2 regions of the Terrabacter terrae genome follow, and region 2 is predicted to be linked to the other one. Evidence: riboswitches for the same ligand, from Rfam matches in the RefSeq annotation. Region 2 holds a riboswitch; the other holds the start of a gene.
The links. Region 2 has a riboswitch for cyclic di-AMP ahead of ABD194_RS02850 (C40 family peptidase). Riboswitches for the same ligand answer to the same signal wherever they lie in the genome.
Positions count from the first base shown of each region.

Region 1: another riboswitch for cyclic di-AMP. It lies ahead of ABD194_RS07990 (CHAP domain-containing protein); the one in region 2 lies ahead of ABD194_RS02850 (C40 family peptidase).

Region 1 covers NZ_BAAANB010000006.1:15,259-20,278, reverse strand. The annotation lists gene ABD194_RS08005 (hypothetical protein) at 1-592, shown strand, start outside; partial or broken gene ABD194_RS21615 (CbtA family protein) at 612-839, shown strand; gene ABD194_RS08000 (hypothetical protein) at 973-1,119, shown strand; gene ABD194_RS07995 (cupredoxin domain-containing protein) at 1,234-1,674, opposite strand; gene ABD194_RS07990 (CHAP domain-containing protein) at 1,923-2,843, opposite strand; cyclic di-AMP (ydaO/yuaA leader) riboswitch at 2,846-3,001, opposite strand; gene ABD194_RS07985 (cytochrome c biogenesis CcdA family protein) at 3,241-3,816, opposite strand; gene ABD194_RS07980 (TlpA family protein disulfide reductase) at 3,986-4,537, opposite strand; gene ABD194_RS07975 (prolipoprotein diacylglyceryl transferase family protein) at 4,603-5,020, opposite strand, start outside.
Region 2 covers NZ_BAAANB010000001.1:611,144-616,163, reverse strand. The annotation lists gene ABD194_RS02855 (DsbA family oxidoreductase) at 1-384, opposite strand, end outside; gene ABD194_RS02850 (C40 family peptidase) at 486-1,343, opposite strand; cyclic di-AMP (ydaO/yuaA leader) riboswitch at 1,344-1,511, opposite strand; gene ABD194_RS02845 (iron-dependent transcriptional repressor DtxR) at 1,730-2,425, opposite strand; gene ABD194_RS02840 (MFS transporter) at 2,455-3,684, opposite strand; gene ABD194_RS02835 (hypothetical protein) at 3,752-4,933, shown strand.

The DNA of each region.
Region 1 (5,020 bases), on a different contig from region 2:
GGTCGCGATGCGGGGAGGGCGGCTGCGGGTCGTCTCGCCTCGGCGCGGACACGCCTCCCGCGTGGACGACCGCGTCCTCGGCCTCGCCGGAGCGCTCGTCGGTGCCGCAGTGATCCACCTCGTGGTCGTGCCCGAGCACCTCGCCGAGTGGGCCGCGGCCGGCCTCTTCTTCCTCGTGCTCGCCGTCGCCCAGCTCGTCGTGGCCGGGGCCGCGCTGGTGCGTCCGGGGCGTCTCTCCTGGCTCGCAGCCGTCGTGGTGTCCGCCGGCCCCGTCGTGCTCTGGGCCGTCTCGCGGACCGTGGGGCTGCCGCTCGGCCCCGAACCGGGCGTGCCCGAAGCCCTCGGCATCGCCGACCTCGCCGGCGCGCTGCTCGAGACGGCAGCGGTCGCCCTCGCGCTCTCGCTGCGCTCCCGCCCGGACCGGTCCGTCGACGCCGAAGGGACCCACACGCACCGGACCGGTCTCGTCGTCGTCGCCCTGCTGGCCGTCACCGTCGTGGGGGTCGCCGGCAACGGCATGCTGCTCCTCGGCGGCGACCCCCACGCGGCGAGCACCGCACAGGTCGAAGCCTCCTCGCCCGGTCAGGGCTGAGCCGGCCGCACTCACCAGCATCCGGTGTCCCGGGTCCGATCTCAGGATCCGGGCGGCCGGGGTCAGGCGCCGATGCCGCTCCATCGTCCTCGTTGCTCTCGGCTTCGGTGTCTTCACCCTGGCGCCAGCGCTGAAGATCCCCGGCAATCCTCCGGCCGTGGGCGACCCGGCAACCGTCGGCCGCCGCACACTGATCTACGTGCTGACGATCCTGATCGCCCTCGCGCTGGTGCTCGCCGCCTTCGAACTGGACCGGGCACCTCACGATCCGCGGACTAGCTGGCCCGGTCCGAACCAGCATCGTCCTGGTCGCGTTCCTCACCGTCGCCGGCACGATCTTCGCAGTCACCCCAGGCACCCCCGACACGATCGCGGCGGACATGCCGGCCAGGTTGATCTGGGACTTCCGGATCGCCTACCTCGCCGAGCTCGGGCTCATGCGGGCCACGCTCGGGGTGGTCTTCGGCCTGCTGGCCACCCGCAAGCAGGTTCCCACCGCTGATCCTCACGGGGCCCTAACGGCGTGACGGGAAGGGCGACGTCATCACCGGATGTGCTTCGACCGGCCACCTGCCACTTCGCACCGCCGCCGCGGCGGAGACGTTCAGCGCTGAATGGGTGGCCGCCGCGGCGATTGCCGTTCAGCTGACGGTGATCCTGAGCTCCATGCCCACCGAGCGGTGGCTCCCTACCGGACACCACAGGGTGTAAATGCCCGGGACGAGGTCGACGGTGATGGCGGCGTCAGCCTCGCCAGGATCGAGGATGCCGGTCGAGGCCGTTTCGACGCCAAGTCCCTCGATCGCGACGGCGTGCGGCGCCTTCCCGCGCTCTCGTGCGACGAACGTGAACGTGCCGGGCTCAAACGCCTTCTTGTCGAGTCTGATCGCAAACTCCGTCGGATCCGCCATGACCTGCGTGCCTTCGATCGTTGGCGTGCTTTCGACGTTGCTGGAGTCGGCGGAGTCGGCGTCTGAACCACGACACGCAGAGAGCATGGCTGCTAGCGGCAAGACGATCAGCCAGCCAGCCAGCTTGCACTGAGGAGTTCTGCACCGCATTGTCGTCAACGATCCCACCACCTCACACAGGATCTGCCGCGCCTCTTCAGGCTACGCCCAGCCGTGACCCGCGGGCCGCGGTGATCGTGGTCCACGTACACCTCGCACAGCCAGGCGAACGTCGCGGGGTCTGACTCTCCTCGCCTCGGCACGCCGGTGGCGATGCCCGCGATGATCCGCGACGAGCGCGCTGGGTGCGGGGTCGTGGAAGCCCTCTGCGGACGCCGGCGCCCTGCGGGACGGCGGGGGCGCCGGCGACCGGTGGTGTCTTACGGTGCGTAGATGTACCTCATCCCGCTGATGTCGGTGACGGTGCGGGTGTTGTAGTTGAACGGTCCGGCCAGTGCGTTCATCTCGATGATGGTGACCCGGTCGCCGTTGACGGCGGTGACCCAGCCGAGGTGGCCGGCGCTGGATGAACCGTGGACGCCGGGTTGCATCACGACGATGGACCGGGTTCGCGGTGTCCCGCTGACGGTGTAGCCGGCGTTGGCGGCTCTGGTGCCCCAGACGAGCGCGTTGCCCGTCCAGCCGCCGGGGTAGTAGCCCTCAGACTGGTACCACTTGTTGAGCACACCCCAGGTGCATTGCCCTGCTGATCCCCAGTTGTAGGGGGAGCGGCCGCCGGCGGTGGCGCTCGGCGCGGCGTTGCTGGCGCTCGGCGTGGGGTTGCTGGCGCTCGGCGTGGGGTTGCTGGCGCTCGGCGCGGGGTTGCTGGCCCCCTTACTCGTACCGGTGGTCTTGGTCAGGCTCCGGCGCGTCAAGTCTCGCGAGGCGCGGGACTGGGCCTCACGTTTGGCGTCTACGGCCCGTTGCGCGGCTTGCTGCTCCTTCTCCGCGATCACATCGGTGATGACCTTCGCTGCCGCAGAACGCGGACCCGGGCGCGGCCGGGTGAAGCCGATCGAGGTCAGGGCAGAGGGAACCGTCGTGGCCTGCACGGCAGTCTGGCCGCTGGCCCATGTCGTGGCCGGGGGTCCCGTGACGGCTGGTGCGTTCGCTGACGCGGTGCTCTGGCTCTCGGCTTCGGCCGGTGGGGCGAGGGTGCTGACCAGCCCGCCGGCGGCCGCGAGGATCGCCGCCCCCTTCATGGCGGGCTGTGCGGACTCGCGCGCGATGACCGCGAGCTCGGCGATGGGGTTGGCCCCACCGGGTGGCCGATGCCGGCCGGGGCGTCGGGTGGTGTTCATGTGCGACCTCTCTCGCGCCTACGGGGTTAGCTGTCGGGTTCGGGCCGGAGGTTGTGGCCCGGCCGGTGCGTCAGCACCGGCTTCACCCCGAGGACGTCGGTGAGAACGTCCGGTGGTGGTTTCCCCGCTCCTGCCGTGCGTCTGGGTGTGGACTCGTGGTGGTGGCAGGACTCGGCGCCACCGCGAGTGCCCTGATGGGCTAGGTAGGTAAATGGGTAGACCATGGAGACACCGTCGGAGCGGTGTCTTCAAGCCTTTGGACCCAGTTGGGCAGATGGTGTCGTATCAGCCCGATCTGGACGTGTTGAGGGTTCGGCGATCTGTCTCCTTCTGTGGTTGCGGCCCTGTGGGTGTAACGGCGCCGCTCTGGCGGGCCACTTGGAGCCGGTTTGAGTGGTCAGACGATGGTCCTGAAGTTGTTGATCAGGCGTGACTGGAGCCAGGTGATGACAGGCTCCCAGAGGCCGCCGAGCATGAAGACGCCGACCGTGAGCAGGATGATGCCGCCGGTCAGCCGGATGGGCCGGCGGTGTCGACGCAGCCAGTCGCTGGCGCGGCTGGCCCGTTCGTATCCAGCGGCCATGGCGAGGAAGGGCAGGCCCAGGCCGAGGCAGTAGGCGACCGCAAGGGCGATGCCGCGGCTGACTGTCCCGGACTGCGCGGACAGTGGTGCGGCCATGGCGAGGATCGCGGCGAGCGTTGGGCCTTGGCAGGGGCCCCACCCGATGCCGAAGGCGACCCCGAGCAGCGGCGCTCCGCCCAGCCCAGTGGCGGGGCGCCACCGCGGCGTCAGCGACCACGACCTGCCCACCCCGAGGGAGAGCAGGGCGGTGACGATGACGACGGCTCCGCTGATGCGCAGCAACCCGGACTGGTGTTCCTGCATTGTCAGGGATGCGGCGGCGACGATTCCTGCGCCGATGATGAAGACGGTGCTGAAGCCGAGCACGAAAAGTAACGTCCCCAGGACCATGCGGCCGCGGCGTCGCTCGGCCAGCGGCTGCTCCGACAGCCCCCGGTCACGTACCCGAGGAAGCCGGGGACGAGGGGCAGGACGCAGGGGGAGGCGAACGAGACGATCCCAGCGAGGACCGCGACACCGAGTGCGACGACGACGGGAGCGGAGGTCAGATCGGCGGGGCTCATGCAGCGCGCACGTCCTCGACCAGACCGACAAGGGTTGAGGCGGTCAGCGGCCCGAGCACGCGCGCCGCGATCCGGTGTTGCCGGTCCAAGACCAGGGTCGTCGGGGTGGCAGGTGCTTTCCCGTCGAGGGAGATCATCCGCTGACCCCCGTCGTAGGCGAGGGACGGGTAGGGGACGCGGTTGGCGCGGATGAACGCCATCGCGGACTCGGGGCTCTCCTTTGTATCCAGCCCGATGAAGGCCACGTCCTTGAAACGGCCGGTCAGCGTGCGGTAGGCCTTGTCCAGTTCGGGGGTCTCGGTGATGCACGGCGGGCACCATGAGCCCCACACGTTCAGGACGACGACTTGGCCGGGATGTTCCTGCAGTGACCAGGTGCGACCATCGACGGTCGGTCCTGCCACGGTGAGTGGCCGCCCGCGGTCGGCGCGGTCGATCCGTTCGACGCTGCCGTCTCCGGAGACGTATCCCTTCCGGTCCCCTGCGCGCGCCTGGGCGGCTACCGAGTTCGCGCCTGAGGTGGTGCCACATGCGGCCGCGGTGAGCATCAGTCCGAGGCCCGCGGCCGCCCAGGCCAGGCGCGCACCGCCAGCGGCTCGCCGGGCCCTGCCGGTCACGACGCGTCTCCCGGCTCGGACGGGCTTCCGCCGACGCGATCTCGTCCTGGGGTCGGAGTGGCTGCTGAACCGAGGCCCGAAGGTTCCGCGACCGTGGCCGCGGTGTCGCTGTCACCTGCGCCGGTCGTGGGACCGGTCGTCAGTGCATCCGTCTCGGTCGCCGCGGACCGCCTCGGGCGCTGCCGCGCCACCGCGGTGGCGATCGACACCGCCGCGACTGCCACGACGATGACAGCGATCAGCTGGGTGCCGGTCAGCCCGGCGAACGGTCGCTCGTCGATCCCGCGCGCTGCGTCGAGCGCCAGCCGCTGCCCGGCGTAGAGCAGCGCGAAGAGGCCGATCGCGACTCCGGGCACTACACGGGTCCACCTCGCGGCCGCGACGAGGAGGAGCGCGATGACGGCGGCGGCCATG
Region 2 (5,020 bases):
TGCAGGGCCGCCCATCTCGCCCGCGAGCGCACACAGGCGGTGGGCGTCGAAGGTGTTGGCGCGCACGGCACGGTCCCAGTCGAAGACGAGGTCGTCGGCCTGGGCCTCCTCGCTGGCCTTGGCGTTCATCAGCCGGCCGGTGCCCGCGTCACCGCCGCCGTAGCGCGTGGACAGGTGCTCGCTGACCGGCACTCCCCCGCCCACCGGGACGTCGGGGTCGAGCTCGAAGGCGCGCAGGCGCACCGTGACGTCGTGGGGGCGCTCGAAGGCGGCGATCGCCGCCTCGATGCGGCGCTTGGCCACCCAGGAGTAGGGGCAGACCAGGTCGCTCCAGAGGTCGAGCTCGATGAGGGTCGTGGACTCCGCGGCAGGCTGATCGGTCATCGCCTCAGTCAATCACGGACGCTGCTGCCTGCCGGGGAACGCACGGTGCCCCCACCGCGGACGGTGGGGGCATCGTGGACGGTCGGCGCGAGAGGCTGCGCTCAGAAGCGGCCGTAGCCGGACGGCGTCGTCCAGATGGAGTGGTTGCCGACGGTGGTGCCGGGGCGCTGGGCGTCGATCATGCGGCCCGGGCTGACGTAGATGCCCACGTGGTAGGCCGGCGAGCCGAAGAAGACGAGGTCGCCGGGGCTCGGGCTGCTGACCGGGGTCGCGGCCGACTGCTGCGCGGACGCGGTGCGCGGGATCGAGATCCCGGCGTGGCGGTAGACGTAGGAGGTGAAGCCCGAGCAGTCGAAGCCGGACGGGGTCGTGCCGCCGTAGACGTAGGGGACGCCGAAGAGCGACTGGGCGATGCCCACGATGCCCGACGCGCTGGGAGCCGGCACCGGAGCGGTGTTGATGGCGACTCGTGCGCTCGAGCGCGAGGCGCGCTGCGTGGTCGCCTGGCGGGCGACAGCCTGGTCGGCGGCAGCCTGGTCCGCGGCAGCCTGGTCCGCGGCAGCCTTGGCAGCGGCGTCGGCGGCAGCCTTCTGCGCGGCGGCCTCGGCCGCGGCCTTCTGCTCGGCGCGCTCGGTCTTGACCTTGATGTCCTCGATGACGACCGGGCTGGGCTTGGCCTGCTTCAGCGCGGGCCTGGCGTAGCCGATGGCCGAGAGCGCGTTGCCCGCGGTGAGGGTGCCGGCCGCGGGACCGACGGCGGCCGGAGCGGCGACGACGCTGCTCGAACCGTCGGCGGCATGTGCCGTGCCCGCGAACGAGGCGACGAGCCCACCGGAGGCCGCGACGATGGCGACACCCTTCACAGCGGGCTGGGCCGACTCCTTGGCGATCGTCTTGAGCTCTGCAACCGCGCTGAATCGACCGGGGGCGCGATGGCGCCCGGGAACGTTCTGAGCCACTTTTTGACCTCTCGACGCCTGCGAGGTGAGCTGTCGGGTTCGGGCTGGAGGTACTGCCCGGCCTTCGCTCGGACCGAGTTCGGTCCACGGAGGGCTTCACCCCGAGGACGTCTCACGACGTCCGGAGAAAGTGGTTCCCCCGCTCCTGCCATGCGGTTCGTGCCGAGCCCGGGTCGATGGCAGGACTAGGCGGTCCGACCCAGGGCACCTGCTCGACGGGGAGAGCAAGTGGGGCCAACCGTACCCAATGCCCCCGTTCTTGTCACGTTCCGGTCTCGGGAGGTCAAAGTGCCCGCCACCACCGCGTAAAGGACGTGCGTGACCAACCGCCACCGCAACGCGTGGAGGACCGCGTCGAAGGACCGCAGGAAGATGCGGCCGGAGAGTCAGGCGGCCTGGCAGAAGACGTGGACGGCCACGTCGTCGGGGAGCGAGACGCCGTTGGAGGGCTGGTCACCCTCCCGGACGGCGAGGACCCGCCCCGCCTCACGCACGACCTCGACCCGCGCCCCGGGCACCACGCCGGCGCTCGTCAGGAGGGCGAGCGCCTCGGGGTCGACCTGCACCGGCTCGCCGATGCGGCGGATCGTCACCACGGACGGTGCATCGCCGACGACGGCGGCGAGCGTGCGCAGGCCGGAGAGGAAGTCCTCCTGCTGCTGGACGCCGAGCTCCTCGAGGCCGGGGATGGGGTTGCCGTAGGGCGACTCGAGGCCCTCGCCGATGAGGCCGAGGATCTTGCGCTCCACCTTCTCCGACATGACGTGCTCCCAGCGGCACGCCTCGTCGTGGGCGTACTCCCACTCCAGGCCGATGACGTCGACGAGCAGCCGCTCCGCAAGGCGGTGCTTGCGCATGACCCGCGTGGCCAGCAGCCGGCCGTGGTCCGACAGCTCCAGGTGACGGTCCCCGGAGACGGCCACGAGGCCGTCGCGCTCCATGCGGGCCACCGTCTGCGACACCGTGGGGCCCGAGTGGCCGAGACGCTCGGCGATCCGGGCGCGCAGGGGGACGATGCCCTCCTCCTCCAGCTCGAAGATCGTGCGGAGGTACATCTCGGTGGTGTCGATCAGGTCGGTCACGGTCATACCTTCTCAGAGTCGGGCAGCGGTCAGGTCCGGCCCGATGCCGCTGCCCGGGTGGGGTCGTGGCGCGGCACCCAGATGCGCAGCCAGCCCGCTCCTACGAGGGCTCCGGCGCCGAGGACGACCGCGGAGGCGCCGAGGGACAGCACAGCGCTCAGCCCGGACAACGCCAGCGGGCCCGCTGCCCTTCCCAGATCGGCACAGAGGCGCCAGCCGCCCAGGAACTGGGCCCGGCCGTCGGCCGGGGACGCATCGGCGCCGAGGGTCATGATCAGTCCCGCGCCGAGGCCGTTGCCCACCCCGAGCACGGTCGCCGCGGCCGTCACCGCGACCAGGCTCGTGGCCAGCGGCAGCACCACCATGCCGAGACCCAGCACGAGCATGCTGGGAACTGCCGCCGCGACCCGGCCGTAGCGGTCCATGAGCCACCCGGAGGGGTAGAAGAGCGCCATGTCGATCGCGCCGGCCACGCCGAAGACGAGGGAGGTCTGCGCCGGCGAGAAGCCGACCGACTCCGCCCAGAGCGGGATGAGGGCCTCGCGGATCGCTCGGGCCCCGGCCACGCACATCGCCCCCGTGCCGAGCGTGAGCAGGACGTGCCGGTGCTGCACCAGCACCGAGGCGACGCTGCGGGGCGCACCGCCACCCACGACCCGGTGCGCCTCGGCCGTGATGTCGGGTGCGAGGAGGACGAGGACGAACGCGGCGATGCTCGCGATGCCGCCGACGGCATACGCGGACTCGGTGCCCCAGCGCACGATCACGAGCGAGCCGATGAACGGGCCGACGAAGGACCCGATCCGGTTCACTCCGCCGAGCGTGGACAGCGCGCGCGCCCGCATCGCGACCGGGACGGCCTCGGTGAGGTAGGCCTGCCGGGCCAGTCCGAAGAGGGAGCCGGCCAGCCCCACGACCAGCACGCCGGCGAAGAGCATGACCAGCCCGCCGGCGAGCGCCGCGAGCAGCATGCCGGCGGCCTCGACGACCGCGGCGATGAGCAGGGCACGACGCTCGCCGATGCGGGCGGCGAGCGCCCCCGAGGGCAGGTCGCCGAGGAGCTGGCCCACGCCCATCATGGCGACGAGCAGGGCCGCGAGCCCGACGGAGGCTCCGAGCTCGCGGGCCGACACCGCCACGATGGGCGTCACGGCGCCCGCGCCCATCGAGCCCAGCAGCGTCGGGCCGTATGCCGACAGCGCGATCGCGCGCAGGCTGCCGCTGCGCTCCCCCTGGCCGTCCCCCCGCGTCTCGGTCACGCCACAGGACCCTAACGATCGGGTTACTCGGCTGGCCGCCCCGGCCCGCCGACGGAACCATGGGCGCGTGGCAGCAGGCGCGTCGACGAACGAGACGGGTGCGGGGCAGAGGTCCCGCACCGTCAGCCTGCTGCTGCTCGGCGCCGTGGCGGCCTCTCTCGCCCTGGCGACGCGCGCGCCGATGGCGACGGCGGTCATCGGGCTCATCCTCTTCGGCGTCCTCCACAACGTGCTCGAGGTGCGCTACGTCGTCGGCCGGTTCTCCGCGCTGCTGACCCGGCCCTTCCTCGACCTGCTCGCCGCACTCGTGGCCGGGGTGGTCGCCTGCCGGCTGCTCGCCATGGTCGCGCCCGGCTCGGCGCGGCTCGCCGAGATCGTGCTCGGCTACGCGATCCTCGCAGCGGCCGCGCACCACGGCCTGCAGGGCCGGCGGCGGCTCATCGCCTTTCTCACGCTCGGCCTGGCCACGGTCGCGTCGCTGGCCTTCCCGGCCTACCACTTCCTCGTGCTCGCCCACCTGCCCAACGTCGTGCCGCTCTTCTTCCTCTGGGACTGGTCCCGGCGCATCGGCTCGCGACGAGGTCGACGGGTCTTCCGAGCCGTCCAGCTGCTGTGGGTCGTGGTCGTGCCGGCCGTCGTCCTGCTCGGCGGCGTCGACGGGTGGCTCGGCGCCGGCCCGGGAGTGGTGCGCAGCGTCGTCGGCGACGGCCAGTCGCTGCTCGCGGCAAGTGCCCCGCCGGGAGCAGCGGTCACCGTGGTCGCCCTGCGCCTGCTGACGGTGTTCGCGTTCATGCAGACCATGGGCTACGTGGTGTGGATCGCGTTCCTGCCGCGGGTGGCGCCCGACGCCGCGGCGGCGTTCGAGACGCGGGCGCCGTGGGCCACGGGGCCACGGCTCTGGGCCGCGGGCTTCGTGGCAGCCGCCCTGTTCGCCGTGCTGTTCGGCGTCGACTTCGGCCGGGCCACGACGCTGTATGCCGCCCTGGCGAGCGTCGCGACGTACCTCGAGCTGCCGGTCCTGCTGCTCCTGCTCACCGGAGGGCTGGCCGGCGGTCTCGCCGGAGGACTGGCCGGAGGACTGGCGGCCGAGCACGGCCCGGACGGCCGGGACGGCCGGGCGGACGGAGACGATCCGGGCCACGAGGGCGGCACGGTCATCCCTCTCCCCGAGACGCGCGGGGCCGCGCCGCAGGTGCCGACTGCCCTTCCGCTCGAAGGGCCGGGCAGCGCCGGACGACATTCCGCGTAAATGGGCTTGCCGCCCTGCCGGGGCCGGACGTACGGTCGAAGAGTCGAAACCGAAGGGAGGTGATCCGAGAAGTGATTTCTTCCGGAG